DNA from 2 places in the Streptosporangium sp. NPDC049078 genome. Region 2 is predicted to be linked to the other one. Evidence: riboswitches for the same ligand, from Rfam matches in the RefSeq annotation. Region 2 holds a riboswitch; the other holds the start of a gene.

Region 1 (7,036 bases), on a different contig from region 2:
TTATCTGACCTTCATGGACGGCGACGACTGGCTCGCGCCCGGATACCTGGAGAGCCTGGTCGGGGCGATCGAGCGGCTCGGCTGCGACTTCGTCCGGGTCGACCACGTCCAGGTGGAGGGCAGGAAACGGACGATTCACCGGGCGCCGCTCGCCACCCGGGAGGTGGTGGTGAAGCCGCGCGACCACATCCTGCCCGCCGAGTCGAAGACCATGGTCGACTACCCGTACGCGTGGGCGGGGATCTACCGCCGCGACCTCGGCGAGTTGCTGACCTTCCCTGGGCACCTGCACACCGCCGAGGACAGGCCGTGGATCTGGCGGCTGCACCGTGAGGCGGGTTCCTTCGCGGTGGTGTCGCTGGCCGGGCTGTTCTACCGGCGGATGGTGGCGGGCTCGCTGACACAGATCGGCGACGCGAGGCAGCTGCACTTCTTCGACGCCTTCGACCTGGTCTTCGAGGGCCTGGAGGAGGAGTTCACCCCCAAGGCGGTGCGGATGTTCCTCGCGCTTCTCGCCCACCACCTGGAGACGGGCGAGCGGTTCTCCCCCGAACTGCGCGCCCGCTTCGAGGAGTGCGGCGCCGCGGCCCTGAGGCGCTTACCCCCGGATCTGCTCGCCGAGATCCGTCTGGACCCGGAACGCGACCAGATCCTGCGCAGACTCCTGGAGGGCTGATGACGCAGCTGTTCTACGCCTCGACCCTGTTCGGCGCGATGACGCTGGCGGCGGCGATCGACGACGGCCGCTTCGGTCCCCGCGAAGGGCGCCGGATCCTGCTGGTGTCCAACAACGCGGCCATCCCGGAGATCACCCCGCCCCTGGACGAGGCGCCCGGTTTTGCCGCGCTGCGCCCGCACTTCGACGAACTCCACTCGTGGAACGAGATCATCGCCCCGCTGCATCCCTCGGACTGGAGGGCCCGCGTCATCGAGGTGCCGATGCTGAGCCGCCTGGTCGCCTCGCGTCTGTCCCTGGGTGACGGCCCCGCCGAGCTGATCCTGGAGTCCGTCGCGGTCCCCCCGGCCAGGACCCTGGGAGGGCTGGTCAGGGACTGTCCGATCACGGTCTACTCCGACGGCCTGATGAGCTACGGCCCGACCCGCGACCCGCTGCCGTCGGAGATCTCCGGGCGGATCACGCGCCTGCTCCACCTCGACCTGGTGCCCGGCCTCACGCCGTTGCTGCTGTCGGAGTACGGGGTTCCCGCCGAGTCCCTTCCCGGCCGGGCCTTCCTCGACGTGATCGGGAAGGTCGGCGGGGAGACCGGGCACGCGCGTTCGGGCCGGGCGATGATTCTCGGACAGTACCTGTCCGCCCTCGGCATCCTCACCCCCGAGGAGGAGGCGCGACTGCACGCCGACATGCTGCGCGGCCTCGTCGCCCGGGGATTTCGCGGCGTGCTGTTCAAGCCCCACCCGGCCGCCGGGCGCAGGCACGCGCAGCGGTTACGCGAGACGGCCGCCGAGCTGGGCGCCGAGCTCGACGTGGTGGCGGAGACCGTACCCGCCGAGTCGTGCTTCGCCGCACTGAGGCCCGAACTCGTGGTCGGCTGCTTCTCCACCGCCCTGATCACCGCGAGCCGGTACTTCGGGCTCCCGGTGGCGACGTCGGGCGTCGAATCGGTCCTGGAGCGGCTCACCCCGTACGAGAACAGCAACCGGATCCCGGCCACCATCGCCGACGCCCTGCTGCCGCGCCTGTCGGCGGACGGCTCGCTGGAGGAACCGCCGCCGGTGGATCTTCCCGCCCTGGTGAGCGCGGTCGGCTACTGCATGCGGGCCGAGGTGTATCCGGGGCTGCGCGAGAGTGCCGCCGCCTACCTGGAGGCGCACGGCACCGCCCGCTACTTCAAGCGCCAGCGCCTCGGCGCCCTGGATCTGATCACCGCTCCCCCGGCCGCCGCCCCCAGGGAGCGGAGCCCGCTGGTCAGGCTCCGCGACCGCCTGTCGAAGGCGCTCCCCTAGAGGGCCGGTCGGGTAGTCGCGCAGGAGCGTTGATCGACATGGGACGTGGCCAGGCCGATCCGTTGCGAACCGCGGTTTTACCCGGTGACCGGCCCTTACCCGACCGGTGCTCTAGGGTCGGCCGAACCCCTTGAGGTAGCGGCGCATCCGGCGCTTGGCGCGGTAGCCGACGCGCAGCATGTTCGGCGGCACCTCCACGCGCATGCGGGCGCGGCGGCGGGCGGTGGTGTACTCGGGACCTTCGAGCAGGGACATCGCCGGGGCGAGGCGGCCGGAGCGGGCCTTTCCCACCAGGGAGACCATCCGCGACACCCAGTCGCTCTCGCCACCGGGGTGGAAGTAGTTGACCTTGCACCAGGCGTCGTCCGGGTGCAGGAAGCGCCCGGCGGAGAGGTCGTCGAGGGTGCCGAGCAGGCCGCTGTCCTCGAAGACCAGATTGATCATCTCGGCGCCGACCCCGAAGTCCGACAGCACCAGGAGCGGTACCTTCTGGGCGATCGCCTCCAGCGCGGCGGTCGAGCTGACGGTGACGAAGCCCGTCGCGTGGGCCAGGTGCTCGTGCATGGGCCCCACCGCGAAGCGCACGGCCTCGGCGCGCACCCGGCCCTCCTCGGCGAGCGACTGCCACAGGCGCTGGTAGTGGTAGCGCTCGTTGTGGGTCTGACGCTCGGTGTCCAGGGCCCGAAGCTTGACGACGACGTCCAGGTCGGGCCGCCTTCCGGCCAGCTCGGCCAGGGCGAGCAGGACGCGTTCGCGCTCCTCCCTGCGTTTGGGCACCTTGGCCTGGGTGGCGAACACCACCCGGTCGCGCGGCCCGGTGGCGGCGATCTCCGCGTCACCGCGCAGGAACGGCAACCTGGCCAGCCCGATCTGGCCGCCCCCGCCCAGTCTGGCGCCGATCTCGGAGAACTCCTCGACCTCCCGGCCGCTGTGCAGCACGAACAGGTCGCATCCGCTGCGGAACAGCCACGCCTTCTCGGTGGCGGGGACGGAGATGCCCGGCAGCCCCGAGACGAACACCGGCCGGGGCCGCAGCCCGGTCAGCACGTCTGCGGTCAGCACGTCCACCACCGGTCCCGTACAGGCGACGAGCACCACGTCGGGTCTGAATCGTTCGGCGGCCCGGCGCAGCGCGCGGGCCGACAGCACCGGCGGGTCTGCCGCCGAGCCCGCCACGGCGGCGTGGATCTGCGCCGGCGAAGGGGTGATGGGGGTGCGGACGACCGCCAGTTCCGACTCACAGCCTGCGGGCAGGTCCCGCAGCAGGCAGGCCGCCCACTTCAGGTAGGAGTCGGAGTCGGCCACGGCCAGGACCTTCAAAGAAAACCTCCGGCGGGGAATTCCCCGGTTTCGTGTGCGGGCACGGTGTGCGTGGCGCGAGCGGCGAGCCCGCCCGGCCTCGGCCGTCGGGTCATGACCCGGTGACTCCCGTGTCGTGATGGGCGAACCTCGACAGGTGGGAGCGCAGTGACGGCGCCGCCTCGGCCGTCCACCACTCGTCGGGAACGTCCACCGTCTCCACGGCGACCCCCCGGGCCGAGAGCAGGACCCGCAGGGAGGTGACCGCGGTGGACGGCAGGCTCAGCACCCGCTGCTCGGCGGCCAGGCCGCGCAGGGTCATCTCGGCGGGGATCCCGCCGTCGTAGACGGTGATTCCCGGCTGCTCCCCGACCCGGGCCAGGTCGCCGGGGTCCTCGCGGCGGTGCGGGAAGTAGGCCACCGGCTCGGCCGATCCGAGCCCGGCCAGCCAGCCGAAGTAGCGTTCGCGGTGGATCAGGCCGTTGCGGACCAGCGAGGTGCCGAGGACGACGGTGCGCTCGGCGGGGCGGGGCCTTCGCAGCGGCTGGGATCGCAACCAGGCGAAGTCGTGGGTGACCAGCTCGACTCCCCTGGCACGTACGGCCTTCGCCAGGTCGGAGGGCACCGGCAGCGCGGTGAAGATCGACAACCGCCCCGCGCGGGCGGCGGCGCGCAGCCTGAGCCCGGCCGCCGTGGCGAGGACGGTCCTGAGCCTCCCCGCCTTCCCCCTCGCCCTCAGCAGGGGCGTTCCCGTCCTGCCGGTGAGCAGTTCCAGGAGCCTGATGGTGGCGAGCCCGTCGTCGACGATCACGATCCGGCCGGGGGACGCGGTGAGCCAGCGGAACTGGACCTTGCCGGAGAAGGCGTCGCCCACCGCCCAGGTCTCCCCCCGGCGCGGCCTGGGCATGTCCGGGCGCGCCGGGGTGAGCTCAAGCCCTCTCGGCAGGGTGAGGCGGCCGAGTTCGCGGCCTGTCACGGCCAGCGGGCGGAGTTTCGCCCGGGGTACGAGATGGCTGCGGGCGCCGAGCAGCCCGGCGTGGTGGGCCTCCACCGCGCAGAGCATCTGCAGCGGGGATTCCACCCAGGCGATGGCCGAATCCTGCTCCCGCGCGTGGTCTCGACCGTCCTCCACGCCGGGCGATGACCCGTTCACGACTGGCACAACCTAACCCGGTGGCCTTAAGGAGCAGGGAACTGCGGGTGAACAGCCGACCACGCGAGATTGCAGATGATCTCTCTGGTCTTTACCTCTCCGCCGCCACCGTCCGAGATCGGATGCGACCGGATGTCCGTCGGGCGGGCCGGCGTCGGCGGGGCCACGATGATTCATCGTCGCGGGCCGGGCGGGGAGGCGCCGGCCGTGGACCCCGATCACCTGGAGGCCGCGAGAACCTCCTCGGACATGGTCGTGAGCCGCCGGGCCCCGTGCGCGCTCTCAGGCACTTCCATGGGAGAACTCCTACCATCCGCATACTTTTTACCATCGAATACTTGTTCTAAAAAATGGTGACTATACGATCTTCGACGGAGGGTCCCCCCACGCGCGGTAGCACAACCTGGCCGACGCCTCGCGAGCGGGTCGGGAAAACCCGGATCGCCGTGAACGCGGGGGATCCCGGACGCCCCTCCATCCCCGGAGGAAGGTGCGCCCGGCGCCGGAGGGGCGTGATCGACTCCCCTCTTCCCCTCCAGGCGGCACCCCGCCGTACCCCCTCATTTAGGACGTATTACCAAGTCAGAGCAATGTGTCCCACTTGTAATCGTCTGCCGTGTTGTCGTACGTTCGTCCTGTTCATGGCAATTGTCTAGGTCTATACAGATCTGTGCATTGCCGTCACATTGCCCGACCGCGCTCCACCCGGCGGAACCTTCCGCCGTCGGTGAGCACGGCCGCCGAATCCGCGAAGTCTGCGGAACCGGGGAACCACGTTCCTGGGGTGAATCAACGCACTCATGCGTCGTAGGGCACTTCCCAGCCCGAACCCGTCAGCTAACCCGGTAGGCGGTATGGAAGCGAAGCAAGGAGTCGAACCCCCGCATGACCAAGCATCGCCTCACCTCCACCCCCCGCGCCGTCTGCGCCGTCCTGGGCGCCTGCGCCGTCCTCGCGACGGGCACCACCGGCGCGGCTCTGGCCGACGGCCACGGCGTCGTGAACGCACCGCCCGCCGACACCCGCGCGCAGGACGCCGGGGCCGCGAAGACCTCCCTGCAGGTCATCGCCGAAGGCCTTCCCAAGGTCTCCGCCGCACAGATCCTGGACATCGCCTCCAAGCAGATCGGTGTCCGCGAGAACGCCCAGGGTGGTGGAACCAAGTTCCAGTCCTGGTACGTTTCGAGCCCTCGCGCCAAGGAGACCATGGCCCGCGACGGCGGCAAGAGCGTGTACGAGTACGCCAACGCCCCCTGGTGCGCGATGTTCGTCTCCTGGGTCGGCGAGACGGCCGGCATCCGCCCCACGATGGGCTGGGACGCCTACACCGTCGCCCACGCCAAGTGGTTCAAGAACAACGGACACTGGGGCACCGTCCCCACTCCCGGCGCCGTCGTCTACTTCGACTGGGCCGGCGGCAAGAGCATCGAGGGCATCGACCACGTCGGCTTCGTGAAGAAGGACAACGGGAACGGCACGATCACCACGATCGAGGGCAACACCGGCAACGGCGCCGTCGAGGAGCGCGTCAGGCCCGTCTCCCAGGTCGTCGGTTACGGCTACCCGGTCTACTCGGACTGACCTCCGGCCGCCCCGGCCCCCCGCCGGTGAACGCGGACCGGTCATCACACTCCCAGGGGCGCCGCTCGTTCGAGCGGTGCCCCTGACGATATTCCATATTCCACCCCGCCCGCCCCTCTCTCTCCCCTCCGCGAGCCCCGCACGGCCACGAAATGCCCCAACTGGTATGCCCGTGAGGTGGGAGCGCTCCCAATCACCCTTGTGGGAGGTATGTCGACTTTTCACACCAAAAGTCCCACCTAAAGCGGCTGGATGTAACGGTTGAGTTTCGGCATATTGACGTCCTGGTTGCCCATCGTCCACTCTTCGTGGGAGCGCTCCCAAAAGCACATTGAGGAACGATCTCGTCGCGACGACCGCGTTTGTCGGGGACCGGTCCGCGATGTCGCCTCCCAATGAAGTTCGGGCGACCACCTGAGAGGGGTCCGGAATGTTGAACAACAAGCGACACGGCAAGCTCGCCGCCGTCGCGGTCATGGCGGCCACCGCCCTGGCCATCACGTCATGCAGCTCCAGCGAGCCGGCGGCACCCGCCGCGGAGGGCGGTTCCTCCGCCCCGGCCGAGCCGGTAACCATCACCGTGCACACCTTCGGTGGCGGTGAGAACTTCGGCTACGACAAGGCCGTGGAGACGTGGAACGCGGCGAACCCGAACATCCAGGTCAAGTACCAGAACCTGACCGACCGTTTCGAGGACGTCTATCTTCCGCAGCTGCTCCAGCGCCTGCAGGCGGGCAGCGGCGCGGCCGACATCATCGCCCTGGACGAGGGCGCGATGGGTCTCATGAAGGCCCGCCCGCAGTTCTTCACCGACCTCGCCGAGTACGGGCTGGACAGCCGTAAGGCCGACTTCCCCGCAGCGAAGTGGGACAACGGCATCAACGCCGACAACAAGCTCTTCGCCCTGGGCACCGACATCGGTGGCATGACCATGTGCTACCGCAAGGACCTGTTCGAGAAGGCGGGCCTGCCCACCGACCGCGAGGAGGTCGGCAAGCTCTGGCCGGACTGGAACGCCTTCAAGGCGATCGGTGAGAA
Region 2 (7,036 bases):
GCCTGCCGATTTCTTCCTGGATGCGGGTGAGGAAGGCGGCACTCTGCTCATGTGTCAGCAGGTCCGGGAAGTGTTCCCTGACCTCGGGGTCGGCGTTCATCGCGGCCCAGGGATCCAGGTCGGAGTCTCGCCACTGGCGGAGCAGGAGACGGTCGGTGCGTGGTTCGAGCATGCGGCCACGCTAACGTGATCAAACTTGGGGAGTCGATCGGTTTCGCCGAACGGCGATCCCGGTCCGTGGCGGGGGACTATCGGCCCACGACGGAGACCTCCCGGTCAGGTGCCGGATGTTCAGCGGGGCGAACCCGATCGAACCGTCGTCGGCCTCGTACGAGACGGGGGCAACCGACGGCGCCGCGTCGTCTTTTCCCGATAGCGTCCAGCCCTCAGACAGGCGCCGACCCGCAGATGGGACTACCGTGAAGAAGCTGATCGTCCGGCTCTGGAGGCTCGTCAACGGTTCGCTCCAGTGGCGCATCCTCTGGCTCCGGCACGCCAAGTTCACGGTCGGGGTGACCGGAATCGTCCGTGACGCGGATGGCAACGTGCTCCTGCTGAAGCATCGTTTCTGGCCGGTGGGCAGGCAGTGGGGGCTGCCCACAGGGTGCGCGAACAGGTCGGAGACCTTCGAGGACACGGTCCGCCGCGAGGTGCGCGAGGAGACCGGGCTGAAGGTCAACGTCGGAGAGCTCGTGCAGCTCAAGAGCGGCTACAAGCTCCGCCTGGAGGTGGCGTACGAGGCCGAGTTCGTCGGGGGCACGCTCAAGCTCGACGACTTCGAGATCCTGGAGGCGAGATGGTTCGCGCCATACGATCTGCCGAAAGAAATGCAGGAGGCACATCGCCTCCTCATTCACCGCAAATAGGTCTGGTTCCCGATCTGGGTTGTGTCCTGCCTGGTGTCGAGCGAGCATCTCGAAGGCGATTCGGCTGCACGCAGTCTTCTGATCGATGGGTCTCCCGGCGCACTCGCGCCGGGAGACGCTCAGGCGGCCGGTTCCTCGACGATGGAGTCGACCCGGTCGGGATAGAAGGCGACATGGTCCTTGATCTCGGCGACGGCCGGATGCGGCGACTCGTAGAACCACACCGCGTCCACCGCCTGCTTTCCCTCCACCGTGACGGTGTAGTAACTCGCGTCGCCCTTGAAAGGACAGTAGGTGGCGGTGTCGGTCCGCTCCAGCAGCGAGCGGTCGACGTCGGTGATCGGGATGTACTGCACCGGCGGGTACGCCGCCTCCCGCAGTGTCAACGCGCTCCGCGAGTCGGCGACCACCCGGCCGGCCACCGAGACGACGATCCGGGCCGGGTTCGGCGTGATCGTGATCGGGTGACTGGGGCTGGGCTCCAGGATGGGCTTGTCGGTCATGACGAGAACCCCTTTCTGTCATATCCAGTCTGCCGGACCCCGGACCCTGAACCGCGTCGCCGTCCCCTACCCGGTGGAGGGGAGATCTGTCGCCTCCCGCTCAGGCGGGGCCGACGCCGGAGATCTGGTAGCGAGACACCTCGGCGTCGCGGATCATCGTCTCCTGGCCGTCGCTCGGCCCGGAACCCCGGAAGGCGTCGAGGGTCTCCTCCGACTCCCAGCGCTCGTAGACGTTGATCCGGCCGGTGTCGACGAGGTCGGCGCCGAGCGTGAAGTCGAGGCAGCCGGACGCGGCGCGGGCCTGCTCGATCACGCTCACGCATCCCTTGAGGTAGTCGTCACGGGCATCGGGGTCGACACGGATCCAGCCGGAGATAATGATCACGCCGGCAGGGTACGGCCCGCCACCGACATTTAGCCTCGCTCATGGACACGCGTGCCCCCTTTTCGCGTTGTCCTGGCCCACCGCGCCCCCTCCTCGTCGGCCGCGTATATAAAGGTGTCCGTCCTCCGCGCCGGTCGCGCATTCCAGACGTCGATCCTTCCGCGCCGGTCGCGCATCTCGGGCGTCGATCTTTCCGTACGGTTCGCGCATATCAGGTGTCCGCCGGGCACGTAGGATTCGACGGCTGGGCAGGCGACGACGAGGACGACGAGGACGACGAGGACGACGAGGACATGGTGTGAGCTTTGATCTCGGAGTCTGGTTCGCGGCCGGACCGATCACCGCGCGGGAGGCCCTTCTTCGATATCTCGCCTGGGGCGAGAGCGGAGCCGCGCCCGGTGAGCCGCGCCCGGAGGTGGCGGCCTTCTACGAGGAGTTGACGGCGCTCTTCCCCGACCTGACCGTCGAGAACTACGGCGCCTCACCGTGGTCCGAGCCGCTCACCGTGGGGGAGGACTTCGTGCTGATGAACGCGGTCTTCCCACGGGCGGGGGAGGTGTGCCGCGTGGTCCTGGAGATGACGCGGCGCCATCCCCTGGTGCTCTTCGAGCCCTAGCTCTCCGGCTTCGCGGGCCTGTCCATTACCCCCGAGACTCACGGCGCCCTCGCGGACGTGACGTGCGGCCCCGAACGGCCTCGTTGAGCATTCGTCGGGCGTGGAGGGGTGGCACCCGCTCGGCTTCGTTCCTCTCTGTACCGATAATTTTTGCCTGGACCAGGGCAGAACTGTCCCTCGGGGTGGTTGACAGGCCAAAATTGATCCGTGGTCAGGATCGGATCGGTAGAGATGAGCGATTGCGAGCGTGAGAGACTCCCGCCAGTTCTGGGCCAGTTGTTCGCCGATGGGGGAGAAGGAGCCCACGAAGGCGAGGGGGACGGGGGAGGCGGGGGCAGGAGGCTCTCGGTGGAGTTGCCGCCGGGGGACGTGGTGTGGCCCGACCCCGGTTACGCTCAGCTCGCGGTCCGTCGCCGTCCGGCGTTCTGGCTGAGTGAGGTGACGGTCTCCGGTGAGTACTGGGCCCGGTTGAGGGCTCAGCACGAGCAGTCGGGCCTGTGGCCGGTCCTGCTGGAGGACTCCGTCCAGCCCTGGTCGGCGGGTCAGATCGCCCCCGACACCGCCGCTCAGATCGACAACTACAACGCCGCCGCGTTCATGGCCGAGGTGTGGTCCGACTGGATCGAGAGGGCGACCCTGGACCAGCTCGAACTCCTCGATCCCTACGGTCCCGAGTGTCCGGGCCCGGCGCCGGCGGGAAGGCTCGCCGCCGATCCCGGTGTGGTCGCCGACTGGTACGCCGGGCTGGTGGCCGAGCGCAGGACCCCGCTCGGGCTCGTCGCGGTGGAGCGCGGGGCCGACGCCCTGGCCGTGATGGGCTGGCAGGGCGCCCTGAACCACAACGAGTGGATGGTCCCGCTCGCGGCCGTCGTACGGAGCTGGGAGGAGAGGTTCGGGGTGCGGGTGGTCGGAATGGGGTTCAACACCCTCGACCTCAGCGTCGCCGCGCCGCCGACGACCTCCGAGCACGCCCTGCACGTCGCGGCGGAACACTGGACGTTCTGCCCCGACAGCATCATCCAGGGAGCGGGGACCCTCGTCGACTACGCCGAGCAGATCAAGGGCAGGAACGCCTGGTCGTTCTGGTGGGACTGACCGGACGGGGATGACCCGCTGGGTGGGGGAGATCCCGTGCGGGTCTCGGTGAGGGTCCCGCGATGGGCTGTCGACCCCCGGTGAGGAGGCCCTGTGTGGGTCTCGGGGGAGGAGCTTCGTCCCGCGGGCGGGGGTGCCGGCCGCCGGCGGGAAGGCCCTCGTACGGGTCCGGGGCGGGGGTTCTCGCGGCGGATACCGGGTTGGGGAAGGCGTTCTCGCTGGTAGGGCGGGTGCCGACCTGGCGGGGCGATCGATGGGGCTTCCTTGAAGCTTGTAGGTAGATCTTCTGGGTTTTTCATGGTGTTTGCTTTGCTTTGTCCGGTTTGGTGGGTAGTGTCCACTGTTATCGGTTGGCGACCTGCCCTTCACAAGAGGAGGCGGCCGGCCGACGTCGAATCCCGAGGGCCCGCAGGGCTCCGGAGCCGGGGAACCAATTTTCCGGGGTGAATCCGCCGCGAACGCGCGGCGGTAGGGCAACTCCACCGCCCGAACCCGTCAGCTAACCCGGTAGACGAGATGGAGAGGAGATCCCCTCATGGATCACCGCGTCACCACGTCGGTGGACCCCCTGTCGGCACCGACCACCTGAACTTCAACGCCGCCCCCCGTCCCCTCGACCTCGCCGCCGCGCCTGATCGTGGCACCTTCAGGACCGTGCTCCGCGTAGCGATCGGCTGATCCGGCTACGCCACCTTTTCCGATGAGCGCGTCCCCGCCAGTGCACCCCTTCGGTGTTCGCACCTGGCCGCCCCGTTCCCTCGCGAAAGAGCCATTTCTCCATGCACCCCTCCTTTGGTATGCACAAGAACGACCTGAACACGCCCTGTCCGGGCGAGCGATCCCCGTACAGGAACACCTCCCTCGGGCGCGGCCTCGCCGCGGCCCTCACCGCCGCGAGCCTCCTCGTCTCCGGCGGTGTCGCCCTCGCGCTCCCTGCCTCCGCGGCCCCCGCCTCCGCGGCCCCCGCCTCCACCCGCCTCGCGAACGACCCGGCGGCGGGCGCGCCCGCCGGTACCGAGGCCGTTCTCCTCCAGGGCGCGACCACGGCCTCCTACTTCTGGGACGACTCCTCGGGCCGGGCCGGTGACACCGGACTTCCCGCCAGCGGCAAGCCGATGCAGAAGGGCATGATCGCCAGCCCGAGCTGGCCCCTGTTCACCGAGGGATACATCCTCTACAAGGGCAAGAAGGCGAAGTTCTTCGTCGGCGACCGCGGCCCGGGTAACCCCTCCAACCAGGGCATCATGATCGACATCGACGCCAAGACCTTCGCCGACCTGACCGGCGGCACGTTCAACGCCGGCACGCTCGGCGTGGACGGCAACGGTGGCATGGGCCACATCGACATCCAGTACGTCGTCACCAAGTGGGGCGGCGGCACGGGGATCAAGAACCACCCGGTCGCGTTCTCCACCGGCGCGTGGAACCGCAGGGACACCAACCCGGCCCAGCCGCCGACGACCGTCTTCGCGATGGCGAGGAAGCTGGGCATCGGCCTGCAGACCCAGCTGGTGAGCGCGGAGGCGCGACCCTGGCTCGGCAAGCCCAAGGTGATGGTCGAGCATGTCTCCGAGTACGTCCCCGGCGGCGTGGCCGCAGAGGAGAACTGACCCCGACGGTGTGGCGGCCGGGCAGAGACGGTCCTCGTCACCGGCCCCGACGGCGCGGCCACCGGGCAGAGACGGTCCTCGTCACCGGCTCCGACGGTGTGGCGGCCAAAAAGAGCCGTCACCGTCCCCGGCGGCGCGGCCATCGGGAAGAACCATCCTCGAAACGCCGAGGGTTCCGGTGCGGTCCGCGCCTGCCGGGGCGCGGACCGCGAACCAAAGGGTCAGACTTCGAGCTTCTCCTCGATGCCGCGCAGGCTGTGCCGGGCGAGCGCGAGGTTGGCCCGGTTCCGGTCGAGGGCCAGGTAGAGGAACAGCCCTTTACCGCTCCGGCCCGAGATCGGGCGGATCACGTGATACTGCGTGCCGAGCGTGATGAGGATGTCCTCGATGCCGTCCTTGAGACCGAGCGACTCCATGGTCCGCATCTTCGCCCTGACGACCTCGGTGTTACCCGCGGCCGCGACCTGGAGGTCGAGGTCCTTGGACCCGCCGAGCGCGCCGAGCGCCATCCCGCTGTTGTAGTCGACGACGACCGCGCCGATGGCACCGTCGATCGCCATCATCTCCTTGAGCGAGATGTCCATGTTGCCCATTACTGTCTCCGATCACTGGGATATCGATGTGCGTGAGCTGACGGCGGCGAGTCGGTCCGCCGTTCTGCGGCCCTCCAGCCTGAGCAGCCCGAGATTGGTCCCCGGGCGTGCCAGGACTGTGAGAACGATCTTGGGTCCGGCGGCGTAGAACGCCGCGTAGCCGTTGGTTCCGGAGATGAGCGTCTCCTCGAAGGCGCCCTTGCCGGCGATGCCCGTCATCCGGCGGCTCAGGGCGAGCACCGCGGAGGAGAGCGCGCCCGTCTGCTCGACGTCGTTTCTCAGGTCGCTGGCTATCGTCAGGCCGTCGACACTGCACGCGATGCTCCCGTCCACGTCGGGTACGCGTTCTCGCAGCATCGCCATCTCACGGCGTATCTCCTCGCGCAGTTCCACCGGCATCCTCCTTCCGATCAACTTCAGCGTCCGTAGCCTTATCGGCATGTGACCGGGCTCAAGTCATTGCCTCCAATGCGTTCCTGAGCCGGATGAGCAGGTTGACGTCGGCCGGGTCCCCGTTCGCCCTGGGGATCCACTCCGACGTCTCCACGGAGCCCGTCCCGGCCGCCGGGATCTCCGTGGCGCCCTTCGTCCGCCTGGGCAGCGGGTCCGGGGCGGCGGGGGCCTCGGCCGGACCGGGCTCCGGGACGCGGAGCAGCCCGGAGGAGGCGAGCTGTCGTACGGCGAGCAGCACCGAGTACGCGGGACGGCCCAGTTTGCGCGCCAGCTCGGCCGGGGTCGCGACGGAGTCGGCGCCGACGAGCACCTCCCACTGGAGCGCGCTCAGCACCACCCGGTGGGCGCCGATACGCTCCACCGGGACGACCGGGAGCGTGTCCAGCTCCGCGGACGGCCAGATCTGTTCCAACTGCGCCTTCCTCCGCTCGCACTCCCGGAGCAGGCCGGTCGCGTCGAAGTACCACTGCGGTCCGAGCCAGTGCAGCTCCCCCCGCCGGAACCTGGGCCGGTGCCCGGTGGCCCGCAGCAGGAAGTACGCGGCGTCGAGCACCGTGCTGAGCACGCAGAACTCCAGCTCACCCCTGGTGAGCAGGCCCTGGGCGATCAGCCGCTCGCCCCCCGTCGGCTGGGGCTCCCGCGACTCCTGCGGCCCGGGAGGGAGCGCGGGGTCCGGTCGCCGGCGGGTGGTGGCCTGCCTGATCTGCCGTACGGCATGGGCGGATATGCCGCGGCGGGCACCCAGCAGGTCCTCCAGCCGAGGGGCGGACGCGCTCTCGGCGTAGGTCACCCGGCCGTCGGTGAGGTAGATGACCCCCGCCTTGCCGAGTCGCAGGGATCCGGTGGCGTGGTCGCCGGCGAGTCCGCTGAGGATGTTCTCGACGCTGGGCACGGGCTCACGTCGATATCAGACGG

The links. A riboswitch is a leader RNA that binds a small molecule or an ion and turns the genes downstream of it on or off. The one in region 2 is predicted to bind cyclic di-AMP.
Region 1: it holds a riboswitch for cyclic di-AMP, as region 2 does, so the genes downstream of both, AB0B90_RS27475 (CHAP domain-containing protein) here and AB0B90_RS31985 (hypothetical protein) in region 2, are expected to answer to the same signal.

Annotation. Positions count from the first base shown of each region.
Region 1 covers NZ_JBEZEL010000016.1:230,328-237,363, forward strand. Annotated here, with positions in the region: gene AB0B90_RS27455 (glycosyltransferase family 2 protein) at 1-676, shown strand, start outside; gene AB0B90_RS27460 (alpha-2,8-polysialyltransferase family protein) at 676-1,965, shown strand; gene AB0B90_RS27465 (DUF6716 putative glycosyltransferase) at 2,077-3,285, opposite strand; gene AB0B90_RS27470 (hypothetical protein) at 3,377-4,417, opposite strand; cyclic di-AMP (ydaO/yuaA leader) riboswitch at 5,146-5,284, shown strand; gene AB0B90_RS27475 (CHAP domain-containing protein) at 5,303-5,998, shown strand; gene AB0B90_RS27480 (extracellular solute-binding protein) at 6,429-7,036, shown strand, end outside.
Region 2 covers NZ_JBEZEL010000021.1:164,440-171,475, forward strand. Annotated here, with positions in the region: gene AB0B90_RS31955 (GNAT family N-acetyltransferase) at 1-172, opposite strand, end outside; gene AB0B90_RS31960 (NUDIX domain-containing protein) at 420-866, shown strand; gene AB0B90_RS31965 (DUF427 domain-containing protein) at 986-1,369, opposite strand; gene AB0B90_RS31970 (antibiotic biosynthesis monooxygenase family protein) at 1,470-1,754, opposite strand; gene AB0B90_RS31975 (hypothetical protein) at 2,053-2,370, shown strand; gene AB0B90_RS31980 (DUF4253 domain-containing protein) at 2,719-3,465, shown strand; cyclic di-AMP (ydaO/yuaA leader) riboswitch at 3,845-3,994, shown strand; gene AB0B90_RS31985 (hypothetical protein) at 4,245-5,075, shown strand; gene AB0B90_RS31990 (hypothetical protein) at 5,297-5,668, opposite strand; gene AB0B90_RS31995 (roadblock/LC7 domain-containing protein) at 5,681-6,061, opposite strand; gene AB0B90_RS32000 (hypothetical protein) at 6,120-7,013, opposite strand; gene AB0B90_RS32005 (roadblock/LC7 domain-containing protein) at 7,018-7,036, opposite strand, start outside.